Regions from separate parts of the Weizmannia agrestimuris genome, predicted to be linked through region 2. Evidence: riboswitches for the same ligand, from Rfam matches in the RefSeq annotation. Region 2 holds a riboswitch; each other region holds the start of a gene.
The links. Region 2 has a riboswitch for S-adenosylmethionine ahead of metK (methionine adenosyltransferase). Riboswitches for the same ligand answer to the same signal wherever they lie in the genome.
Positions count from the first base shown of each region.

Region 1: another riboswitch for S-adenosylmethionine. It lies ahead of NFR98_RS07900 (O-acetylhomoserine aminocarboxypropyltransferase/cysteine synthase family protein); the one in region 2 lies ahead of metK (methionine adenosyltransferase).
Region 3: another riboswitch for S-adenosylmethionine. It lies ahead of NFR98_RS09080 (phosphoadenylyl-sulfate reductase); the one in region 2 lies ahead of metK (methionine adenosyltransferase).

Region 1 is NZ_CALPDC010000015.1:4,542-8,755, reverse strand. It holds gene NFR98_RS07905 (homoserine dehydrogenase) at 1-519, opposite strand, end outside; gene NFR98_RS07900 (O-acetylhomoserine aminocarboxypropyltransferase/cysteine synthase family protein) at 774-2,072, opposite strand; SAM riboswitch class I at 2,176-2,283, opposite strand; gene cls (cardiolipin synthase) at 2,383-3,828, opposite strand; gene NFR98_RS07890 (murein hydrolase activator EnvC family protein) at 4,057-4,214, opposite strand, start outside.
Region 2 is NZ_CALPDC010000014.1:29,056-33,269, reverse strand. It holds gene pckA (phosphoenolpyruvate carboxykinase (ATP)) at 1-1,571, opposite strand, end outside; SAM riboswitch class I at 1,742-1,890, shown strand; gene metK (methionine adenosyltransferase) at 2,036-3,247, shown strand; gene asnB (asparagine synthase (glutamine-hydrolyzing)) at 3,478-4,214, shown strand, end outside.
Region 3 is NZ_CALPDC010000019.1:26,080-30,293, reverse strand. It holds gene cobA (uroporphyrinogen-III C-methyltransferase) at 1-759, opposite strand; gene NFR98_RS09080 (phosphoadenylyl-sulfate reductase) at 887-1,612, opposite strand; SAM riboswitch class I at 1,704-1,808, opposite strand; gene NFR98_RS09075 (glycosyl hydrolase family 28-related protein) at 1,948-3,378, shown strand; gene NFR98_RS09070 (amino acid ABC transporter ATP-binding protein) at 3,811-4,214, opposite strand, start outside.

The DNA.
Region 1 (4,214 bases), on a different contig from region 2:
AAGATGTTTTTCGCGCATGGCCGATAAAACAAAATTGGATGTGCCGTTTAAAATCGCCTGTACACGCTGGATATCATTAACCTGAAGCTGCTGGGAAATCGTCCGAATCACAGGGATGCCGCCTGCAGTTGTCGCTTCGTAACCGACAAACACGCCTTTTTCTTTCGCTTTTTCAAGCAACACATTCCCATATCGTGCAAACATGACTTTATTGGCAGTAATGACGTGGCAGCCTTTTTCAATCGCTTGTAAACAGTAGGAAAAGCCTGGTTCTTCCCCGATAATCGCTTCAAACACGACTTCAAGGCCGGGAATGGCGAGAACTTCCCGGAAGTCCGTCGTAACGAGTACAGAACTGTCAATGTTCCGCTTTTTTCGGGGGTTTTTGATCAGAACCGCTGCAATCTCTACCTCGGCATGCAGCTTTTCTTTCAGCTGCTCCCGGTGGGTCCGGACCGCTTCGTACACGCCCTGGCCGACCGTCCCAAAGCCGAGCAGCGCTGCTTTAATCACTCTCATTATCCAAACTCCTCCCTACATCTAGCGCTCTTTCGCCTCTGAAGCGTTTTGTTCATTTAAAACGGTCAAGCGGTCCGACAGTATTCGGTGCAGCCGGTATCCAGAAGCTCCCGATCTGGATCAGGTATGCAGACCGTCCGGGCCGCAACATTGTTCAATGGGATCAGCCCAGAACATCGTATAAGTTTTCCGGATCGCCTGTTGGCATTCGCATGGCGGCCTTCGCACGAATCTGCCGGACCCGCTCCCCGCTTTTACCGGGCTGTAACGGCTGTTGCTTTTGTAATGGCCTGATCGAGGTCGGCTGTCAAATCTTCGACGGCTTCAAGCCCGACGGACAGGCGGATCAAATCGCCTGTGACCCCTGATTTTTCCAGTTCTTCATCGCTCAGCTGCGAATGCGTAGTCGTTGCCGGGTGGATGATCAGCGATTTCGCGTCGCCGACATTCGCTACATGCGACCACAGCTTAATATTGTCGATCACGCGTCTTCCTGTTTCCCGGCCGCCTTTCACACCAAAGTTGACAATGGAGCCGTAACCGCCGTTCAAATATTTTTGCGCCAGCTCATGGGACGGATGGTCTTCAAGGCCCGGGTAATTGACCCAAGCAACATCTGGATGGTTTTTCAGAAATTCCGCGACTTTCAATGCATTTTCGTTATGCCTTTCCACACGCAGATGCAGCGTTTCAAGCCCTTGCAGGAATAAAAAGGCGTTGTCCGGGCTTAAAGCAGGCCCGAAGTCGCGCAAAAGCTGAACGCGAAGTTTTGTGGCGAACGCAGCCTGTGCCGTGTCGACGCCGTAGCGCAAGCCGTGATAGCTCGGATCCGGTTCGCTAAAGTCCGGGAATTTGTCTGTGTTCCAGTCAAAACGCCCGCCGTCAACGGCAACACCGCCGATCGCCGTTCCGTGCCCGCCGATCCATTTTGTCGCCGAATGGACAACCACGTCCGCGCCCCATTTGATCGGATTCGCGCCATACGGAGAAGCAAACGTGTTGTCGACAATCAAAGGAATACCGTTTTCATGGGCCACTTCCGCCACTTTTTCCACGTCGAGCACCTGCAGGCTTGGGTTGCCGATAATTTCCGCGTACAATGCTTTTGTTTTCGGGGTGATCGCCTGGCGGAACGCTTCAGGGTCGGACCCGTCCACAAACTTGACGTTAATGCCGTATTTCGGCAATGTCACAGCAAACAAATTATAGGTGCCGCCGTAAAGATTGCTGGCGGATACGATGTCATCACCCGCACGCACGATGTTCAAAATGGAAAAGGCAATGGCCGATGCGCCGGATGATAAACCGACAGCCGCTGTTCCGCCTTCCAGTGCAGCAACACGTTTTTCAAAAACATCCACAGTCGGATTGCCGAGACGGGAATAAATGAAACCTTCTTTTGATAAATTGAAGACGCCCTCCGCATGTTCTGTATCCGGAAAAACGTAAGAAGTCGTCCGGTATACCGGTACGGCGCGCGATCCTGTCGCCGGGTCCGGTTCCTGGCCGCCGTGCAACAATAAAGTTTCCGGTTGGAATGATGGTTGTGTCATTTTAAAGCCTCCTGATTTTTTAAAATTTTTTCGTGAAAGATGGAAGAGGAAATGAAAAAACCCTCTTCGTAAGGGAAGAGGGTTACAATGTATGTAAGTTCCTCCCTTATCTTTCAGACGCATGTCTGTAGGAATTAGCACCTTTTCAGGCAAATGCCTGAAGGTTGCCGGGCTTCGCAGGGCCTAGTCCCTCCGCCGCTCTCGATAAGAGTTTCTTTTCATAATTCAATTTTGAATGACTTATTGTTTAAGATTATAGAAGAACAATGGCAAACCGTCAACCTTTTTTTGAAAAAATTTTCTTTTTCTTCTACAATATTGGCGACAATAGCCGGGAAATGGACTCTTTAAACCGCACATAAAGCGGCCGGTTCTGGTAATCATGGAGCGTTAATTCGGTTGATTCGGCCATATCGTCCCGGAAAACGCCGGCAAGTGTGCCGGAAAGCTCACGGTCGTACAGCACGGCGTTCACTTCAAAATTGAGACGGAAACTGCGCACATCGATATTGGCCGTCCCAACGGAAGCAATTTTCCCGTCTACGACAATCATTTTCGCATGGATGAACCCTTTTTGATAAATGTACACTTTGACGCCCGTTTTTAACAGCTGGCCGATGTTGGAAAGCGTCGCCCAATAGACAAACATATGATCCGGTTTATTTGGAATCATAATCCGAACATCCACTCCGGATAAGGCGGCAAGCGTCAGCGCATTCAGGAGGCTGTCATCCGGAATAAAATACGGTGTTTGCAAATAAATATATTTTTTGGCGGAATTGATCATTTTAATATAGCTGTTTTTAATCTGCTCCCATTCAGAATCGGGGCCGCTTGAGACGATTTGGATATCGGTTTCACCCTGCGATGGGATGACCGGGAAATAACGTTCTTCATCTCTTACATCATGCGGTGACGCCTGATTCCAGTCCAAAATAAAGCGAGTCTGCATGGCATAAACAGCACTCCCTACAATCCGTAGATGCGTATCCCGCCAGTAACCGAATTTCTTATTCAGACCAAGATACTCATCCCCAACGTTAAAACCGCCGATATATCCGATCTGCCCATCAATAATCGCCAATTTCCGGTGATTCCTGAAATTGACGCGCAAATTGACGAGCGGGATCCGGGCAGGAAAAAAGGACGCCACTTCCCCACCAGCAACAACAAGCGGCCGGAAAAATTTGCGGCGGAACAGCATCCGCGACCCCATATCATCATAAAGCAGCCGCACCTTTACGCCTTCTCTTGCTTTTTGCGACAGCAGTTCAATCAATTCATGGCCGAGGCGGTCATTCCGGAAAATATAATATACAAGATGAATACTGTCTTTTGCATTCCGGATGTCTTCAAATAAAGCCTCGAATTTTTTCCTGCCATCTGTAAAGATATCGACGTGATTGTCCTGGGAAAGGATCGCCCCGTCATTCATCAGCAGCATATAAACGAGATCCTTGTACTGGATTGTCCGCTCATCATGAAACGGAAACCGGTTTTCGCGCAGCAGTTCAATTTGCTGCTGGGAAATTTCCTTAATGCCAATCTTCTCCTGTACTTTCCAGTCGAAAATTTTACGGCGGCTTAAATTTTGTCCAAATACCAAATACAGGATAAAGCCGGCAATCGGCAGGAATAACAGAACCAAAAGCCATGCCCAAGTTGCGCCGACATCCCGCCGTTCAAGGAAAATAACGGTTCCCGCCAGAATAAAATTCAAAAGAAACAAGATAACTAGTAGTACCGTTATAATCATTGCGTTCTCCTTTTCGTACACCCTTTGTTCCTGCTTGAGGTTTGTTCCCGGCCGGTATCCGGGAACACGGTGAAGTGTTTTGGAATTGATATAGGATATGTTTGCGCAGCAAAAATAACAATTGTATCATACCATAATATTTGCGCCTTACCTATCGTACAGCACTTTCCCTGCCATTGCATGCAAAAAGAACCGCACCAATGGATACGGTTCTTTTTTTCGTTCTTATTAAAAGTTAACGTAGTTTCTCGGGTTTTGGGCACCGGTATGTGGCGGTGGTGTCCAGCGGCCGTTATAAATTTCAAAGTGAAGATGCGGTCCTGTTGATTCCCCGGTATTTCCCATTGCTCCGATCTGCTGCCCTTTGCTGACGTGCTGCCCGGTGC
Region 2 (4,214 bases):
AGTTTTTCAATGTCATCCGGCACCGAAAATTGCCGGAAATTTTCTTTGAACCGGGCTGCAAGTTCGAACGCTTTTTCACGGTAAGCCTGCTTGTCCGTCCATGTATCTGCCGGATAAAGGACGTCATCTGACACCCCTTCAATATGAACCGGGATGTGTAGCCCGAAAATATCATCCTGCCGTGTTTCGGTATCTTTCAGTTTGCCGTTTATCGCAGCCCGGACCATGGCCCGCGTATCGCTTAATTTCATGCGGGAACCGGTTCCGTACGGGCCGCCTGTCCAGCCGGTATTGACAAGAAATACCTGGACGTTGTGCCTGTCAACTTTCTCGCCGAGCATTTCCGCATAAACGGCGGGCTCAAGCGGCAAGAACGGCGCGCCGAAGCAAGTGGAGAACACGGCTTCCGGGCGCGTGACGCCGCGTTCGGTACCGGCCAGTTTAGAAGTGTAACCGCTTAAGAAATGGTACATGGCCTGCTCTTTTGTCAGCCTGCTGATCGGCGGCAGGACACCGGATGCATCGGCCGTCAGGAATATAATGGTTGACGGATGGCCGGCCATGCCGGAGCGGGCAATATTGCCGATGTTTTCAATCGGGTAAGCAGCCCTTGTATTTTCCGTCAGTGCATTGTTGTCATATTGCGGTTTGCGGGACACCGGATCTACGACCACATTTTCAAGTACGGTCCCAAAACGGATCGCCTGGTAAATTTGTGGTTCTTTTTCTTCCGTAAGCCCGATGCACTTTGCATAGCATCCGCCTTCAATATTGAAGACACCGCTGTCGGACCAGCCGTGCTCATCGTCCCCTATAAGTGCGCGCTCCGGATCGGCGGAAAGCGTCGTTTTCCCGGTCCCGGACAAGCCGAAAAACAGGGCCGTATCGCCGTTTTTCCCAGTATTGGCGGAGCAGTGCATGGGAAGGATGCCTTTTTGCGGCAGCAAGTAATTCATGATGGAAAAAATGCTTTTTTTCATTTCGCCTGCATATTCCGTCCCGCCGATCAAAATTATCCGGCGTTCAAGTGAAATCATGATGAACGCTTCGGAATGCGTGCCGTCAAGCGCCGGGTCTGCCTTAAACAGCGGCGCGGAAAGAATCGTAAATTGCGCATCGTGTTGATAGAGCTCCTCCGCATCCGGCCGGATAAACAATTGATACGCGAATAAATTATGCCAGGCGAACTCATTCACGGTCTGGATCGGAAGGCGGCTTTTTGGATCGGCACCCGCAAAACCTTTAAACACAAAAATTTCGTCTTTCCCTTTTAAATGCCGGACCATTTTTTCATAAAGCCTGTTGAACACGCCGGGAGAAACCGGCTGGTTGATTTTGCCCCAGTCGACACGGTCTTTTGATTCGGAGTCGACGACAATAAATTTATCTTTCGGTGACCTTCCTGTATATTTTCCTGTTGCAGCAGAAATGGCCCCTTCCGTTGTCAGTACAGCTTCTTTCCGTTCGATAATTTTTTCCATTAATTGTGGCACGGAAAGCTGCATGCGTACGTTTTCCCCCGACAACAAAAACTTTAAATCGTCAGAAGCGCCAATCAGATCCATTTTCATAAACCGCCCCTTTGAATAACTTATTTCACTTTAAACGATATCAGTATAACATATTCATCCGTTTATTACATACTTTTTTCCGGGAAAAATGCAGAGGACAAAGGGGAGAAGGGCGAAAAAATCATTGACAGCGCCTGCTAAATTGCGTATGATTTTACTTTGAACGGATACTCTTATCCCGAGCTGGTGGAGGGACGGGCCCGATGAAACCCAGCAACCCGCCTCTGGAACAGGCAATGCGCTCGCAACGCAGCTGCCGCTTGACTTCCAGGCAAAGGTGCTAACCTGCAGCAAGGAATGTTTCCTTGAACGATAAGAGTGAAAGGCGCGATTGATTGAAGTCAAAACCTTTCCACTCATGATGAATGGGGAAGGTTTTTATTTTTGGCTTTGTACATGAAATGAATCGAGTTTAGGGTATGAGTACCGTTTCCAATATGTAACCATATAAGGAGGAAAAGCGGATGTTAAAAGGACGGCATTTGTTCACATCGGAATCGGTGACGGAAGGCCATCCGGACAAAATTTGCGACCAGATTTCCGATGCCATTTTGGATGCCATTTTAGAAAAAGACCCGAATGCCCGCGTTGCCTGTGAAACTTCCGTCACGACAGGGCTTGTGCTCGTCACGGGGGAAATTTCCACCAATACATATGTGGATATTCCGAAAGTGGTGCGCAAGACCATTAAAGAGATCGGCTATACGCGCGCGAAATACGGGTTTGATGCGGAAACCTGCGCGGTGCTGACATCGATTGACGAACAGTCCGAAGATATTGCGCGCGGCGTTAACCAGGCTTTGGAAGCCCGCGAAGGCGGGATGAGCGACGAAGAGATTGAGGCAATCGGAGCCGGCGACCAGGGCCTGATGTTCGGGTTTGCCTGCAATGAGACAGAAGAGCTGATGCCGCTTCCCATTTCGCTTGCCCACAAGCTTGCCCGCCGTCTTGCTGAACTCCGCAAACAAGAAGTGATCCCGTATTTGCGCCCGGATGCAAAGACACAGGTGACAGTTGAATATGACGAGAACAACCAGCCTGCCCGGATTGATACGATTGTCATTTCAACGCAGCATGATCCTGACATCAGCGCCGGACAAATCCAGGAAGATATGAAAAAATACGTCATTGAACCGGTTGTGCCGGCACACTTGCTCGATGCGGATACAAAGTATTTGATTAATCCGACCGGCCGCTTTGTTATCGGCGGCCCTCAAGGGGATGCGGGGCTGACCGGCCGCAAAATCATTGTCGACACGTACGGCGGCTATGCACGTCACGGCGGCGGCGCATTTTCCGGGAAAGACCCGACGAAAGTGGACCGTTCCGCTGCTTATGCCGCCCGCTATGTTGCGAAAAATATTGTTGCGGCAGGCCTTGCGGAAAAATGCGAGGTACAGCTTGCGTATGCGATCGGGGTGGCGAAGCCCGTTTCTATTTCCATCGATACGTTTGGGACCGGAAAAGTGCCGGAAAAAGTGCTGATCGAGGCGGTCGAAGCTCATTTTGACCTGCGCCCGGCCGGCATTATCAAAATGCTCGACTTGCGCCGTCCGATTTACAGGCAGATCGCTGCGTACGGGCATTTCGGCCGCGATGATTTGGATGTGCCTTGGGAAAAAACGGACAAAGCCGGGGCGTTGAACGAATTCGCCCGCAATCATATCGGAAAATAATATGAAAAAGAGCGCGCCTGGTATACAGGCCGCTCTTTTTCATAAAACGGCGGGAATAAGGAATCCTGTTTGCCTCATTTTTAACAAAAACCCTGCAAACTGGCGGAAAACATGCTAAACTATATTACATGTGCAGAATTTGGCCGTCAAATTTTGGCGGAAATGCATTTGTTTTTTAAAGAAATAAATTTACAATAGAGTATATCGAAATGAAGTAGGTGACTTTTTACATGTGCGGATTTATTGGCTGCGTCCATGACCATCCCGTTACATTATCAGACGAAGACAGGCAACAGTTTAAACAGATGAATCATATGATTGAGCACCGCGGCCCGGATGATGAAGGCTTTTATGAAGACGAGCATATCCAGTTCGGTTTCAGGCGCCTGAGCATTATCGATATCGAGGCGGGGCACCAGCCTTTAACATACGAAAACGAACGGTACTGGATTATTTTTAATGGCGAAATTTATAACTATGTGGAATTGCGTGAAGAACTGCTAAAAGAAGGGATGACATTCGAAACGAATTCGGATACGGAAGTCATTCTTGCCATGTACAGCCGTTACGGCGAAAAAGCAATCGGACGTCTGCGCGGGATGTTCGGGTTTGCGATCTGGGATAAGCAGGAACAAACGCTTTGCGGCGCGCGTGACCCGTTCGGCATTAAACCGTTCTTCTATTATGAAGACGGCGATAAAATGTATTTCGGTTCTGAAAAGAAAAGCATTTTGCTTGCCATGGAAAAACCAGAACTGAATTATGATGCTGTCCAATATTATTTAACCTACCAATTTGTGCCCGAACCTTTCACCATGACAAAAGACATCCGGAAACTTGAACCGGGCCATTATTTTGTGAAAAAAATTGGCAAACCGATGGAAATCAAACGATATTGGAAAGCATCCTTCCACCCGGTTCATAAAAGCGAGGACGAATTTATTCAAGAAGTGCGTGACGTAATGAT
Region 3 (4,214 bases), on a different contig from region 2:
TCACCCGGTACAGGCCGGAGCAGCGGAAAGCTGTTCAAACCATTTCAACTCATCGCGCAGTTTTACCACTTCTCCGATGATCAAAAGCGATGGGTTGCGCAGCCCGTCCGCCTTTTCACTTAAATTTCCAAGCGTGCCGACCGCGGTTTCCTGTTTTTCTGTCGTGCCCCAGCGGATAAGTGCAGCCGGCATATCCGGCGATTTGCCGTGCTTTATCAGTTGCGCACAGATGAGCGGCAGATTTTTCACGCCCATATAAATGCAAAGTGTATCAATTCCCGCATATTTGGACCAGTATGCATCAAGGTCTTCGCCTTTTTTCGTGACGCCCGCGATAAAAGCAACGGATGTACTGAGCCCGCGGTGGGTGAGCGGAATGCCGGCATAGGCGGGCACGGCGGAACCGGACGTAATCCCCGGAACGATTTCAAACGGAATATGCTTTTGCACCAGTACTTCCGCCTCCTCCCCGCCTCTGCCGAATATAAACGGATCGCCGCCTTTTAAACGGACAACAGTTTTGCCTTGGTTGGCAAACTTCACAAGCAGGTGGTTGATCGTATCCTGCGACATCGTATGGGCGTCCGGCTTTTTCCCGCAGTAGACGAGTTCCGCATCCGGCCTTGCTTCTTTTAACAGATCCGGATTCACCAGGCGGTCATATAAAATGACATCCGCTTCCCGGATCATGCGCAATCCTTTCACTGTGATCAGTTCCGGATCGCCGGGCCCTGCCCCGACTAAATATACTTTTCTCATTTCTTCACCTGCTTTAAACTTAATCGGATAACTGGTTGGTTTGGTTTATGCGCCCACTTCTCCCGGAGTGGCTGTAGCAGCGGCTTAGAAGGGATGGCCGTTTTTGCCGCAGCACCACCTGGCAGCCTTATTTTTTCTGAACCGTATGCAGCCCGCATTCGGTTTTATGAAAGCCCGCCCATCTTCCTGCTCTTGAGTCGCTGTTTCCAGCAGCACGTGTGCACGGGAAACAGCCGATGCTCGGATATCCCTGGTCATGCAATTCGTTATACGGAAGATGATGGGACTTGATATAGTTCCAAACGTCATCCCATGTCCAATGAATCAGCGGGCAAATTTTAATCGAATGGAACCTTTCATCTTTATTGACAAAATTCGTTTTCGCCCTTGTCGGCGATTGCTCCCGCCGCAAGCCGGATATCCAGGCCGCCGCTCCCTGCAGCGTTTCTTCAAGCGGCTTGATTTTCCGGATATAGCAGCATTGGTCCGGATCCCTTTTCCAAAGGGCAGATCCGTATTGCGCCGCCTGTTCATCAAGCGTAAGCGACGGTTTTTTCATTTGGATATTTAAAGCCGGATATTTCTTTTTCACTTTTTCAATCAATTCGTAAGTTTGCGGAAAGTGCAGGTCCGTATCCAAAAATACGATATCCGCATCTTCTCTGACTTTCGAAATGAGATCAATCAGCACCATTCCTTCTGCGCCGAAGCTGCACGCATATACCACTGATTTACCGTACGTGCCATATGCCCACTGCAAAATTTCCAATGCACCCTTTGTTTTATCTTCCGGCACGAACGCTGCAAACGGATCCGACGTAAACTGTTCATATGTGAGCCGCGTTTGCTCCACTCTATTCCCTTCTTTCTTATTCGATTACTAAGGATTAAACGACAAAAATCTTCTTACCCTGAAGTAAGAAGATATCCATTCCCGGGAAATCTTCTTATCTTTCAGGCCACCACCTGCAGGAATTGGCACAGTACCCGTTTTCGGACCTGCTGCCGAGGCTTCACAGGGCCCTTCCCTCCACCTCTCTTGATAAGAAAATAACAACATATAAGCTTGAAGTTTATTGTATACCTTCTTATGCTATTCGTCAACGAAAAATTCAGACAAGGAAAAAAAGACCCATTCTTTTGACCGGATGATGCAGAAAATTGACATAGGGAGGAAAAAATGGCTGAATGGAAGCAAGACGAGGTGAAAATATGATGCATTTGGACAAACACCACGAACCAAGAACAAACGGAACATTACTGCGGCAACTCTCCCGCCGGCCGTTTCAACTGAACAGGCTGATTGAAGAAAACCTGCAGCTTTTTCAGATGTATTGCAATCCCAATTTTCCAAAGCCGTTTTCCTTCTCGCACCTGCTCTTGAACCGGAAATACCCTGTTGGACCATGCAAGACCTTCGCAGACGATAGCGGACTTGTTTACCCTGAATGGAAAACGGAACTGGACAAGGAATACAATAGGCTCCTTGAAACGGCCAATCGCGAAGTGAACATCCTTGACTTCGGCGCGATCGGGGACGGAAAAACCGACAGTACAACGGCGTTTCAAAAAGCAATCGGCAGCGGGCGGGTAAAAGTGATCGTGCCCGCGGGTACTTTTCTCGTCAAATGGCTCAAGCTTCCTTCATGGACATGCCTGATCGGCCGCGGGAAAGGTGTTACAACGATCAAATTCCACCCGGGTGCGCCGAAAAAAACGCGGCTCGTCCAAAATGCCGACTTCCGGTACGGCAATGACCATATTCTCGTAGAAGGCCTGACGCTTGATTGGAATGTGGAAAGGCTCGGTCAAGCAGAAAAAACTTCGGCCGGAAACAACCGGTCGAGCTGCCTTACTTTTGCTCACGTCACGTACGGCTGGGTGAAAAACGTGGAAGCTGTCAATGCTGGCCTGCACGGCTTTGATGTGTCATCCACCCGCTATCATTATTTGGGCGACGGGTTCCTTGCCCCCGGGAGAAGCCGTTATATATGGCTCGACGGCATCACTGCAAGCGGGTTCGGAGATGATGGCATCACAACCCACCACAGCGACTATATTTTTATTTCAAACTCGTACTGCTTCCATCCGAGCGGCAGGGCCCATACGGAAGGTTTTTCCAACTCCAACGGCATTGAAATTGATGACGGCTCCCGCTATGTGTGGCTTTGCAATAACGCCACAACCGGTTGCTTCGGCGGCGTGGAAATCAAAGCCCACCACAATGCATCGGCCGCTTCCCATGTCCATATTTACGGCCATCTTTCGGTCCGGGACAACCGTTCTTTTAATTTCCGGCACATCGGCCACCATAAAGGGAAAGATGCCAATTCGAAAAGCGCCAACCATATTGTCGCGGCAAATCTTGTCTCTATTGCACCGGTTTTTACCGATTTATATAAAGATTCCACACCGCGCAGCCTCGTCGTTTCCGCATACCAAAATGTTGTAATCAACGGGCTCACCGCAATCGGCGACCCGGATTACGATTTTAAAGGTAATCCCGTGATCGCCATCCAATACCGGGCAAAAAACGTTGTCCTGAAAAATATTAACATCAGCGGGTTTAAAAATGCAAAACGGATAAAAGGCAAAGACAGATGCGTGTTGGTAAAGTGACTGCAGGGAGTTTCCGACATTTACGCTGGTCATTTGGCTTATCAGGTATAAATTTTTATTTTTTTAAGCTGTGAATGGGATAATTGGTCCTAATAGGGCTTCTATGAACCATAACTCGCTTTTCGTTCTTGGTTAACGGTCTTGATGAGGCATCTCGGAACCATCACACGGCTTTCATTTTTTGCTAATGGTCTTGTTGTGGCGTCTCAGAACCATTACACCATTTCAATTCCAAGCTTTCGGTCCCGAGGCGGATTCTCGGAATCATTACACGGCTTTCATTTTTTGCTAATGGTCTTGTTGTGACTTCTCAGACCATATCATGGCTTTAATTCCGGGTTAATGATCCGTAGTGGTAAGCATGCCATTCTTCCCACTATGCAAAAAGGCTGCTCCGAAAGCCTCGGATCCTGCTTTCGGGGCAGCCCCTTTTTACAGCACCTTGCTCAAGAATGCTTTTGTCCGTTCTTCCTGCGGGTTTTCGAACAGTTCCTGCGGCGTGTTTTCTTCGACAATATAGCCGCCGTCCATAAACAGGACGCGGTCCCCGACTTCTCGGGCAAAGCCCATTTCATGCGTGACGACGACCATTGTCATGCCGTCTTTTGCCAGGCTCCTCATGACTTCGAGCACTTCCCCGACCATTTCCGGGTCAAGCGCAGACGTCGGTTCATCAAACAACATGATTTTCGGTTCCATCGCAAGCGCGCGGGCGATCGCAATCCGCTGCTTTTGCCCACCCGATAACGAATCCGGATACGCGTCCGCTTTTTCTTCGAGCCCAACTTTGCGCAAAAGTTCAAGCGCCTTCTGCTTTGCTGCTTCTTTTGAAAGCT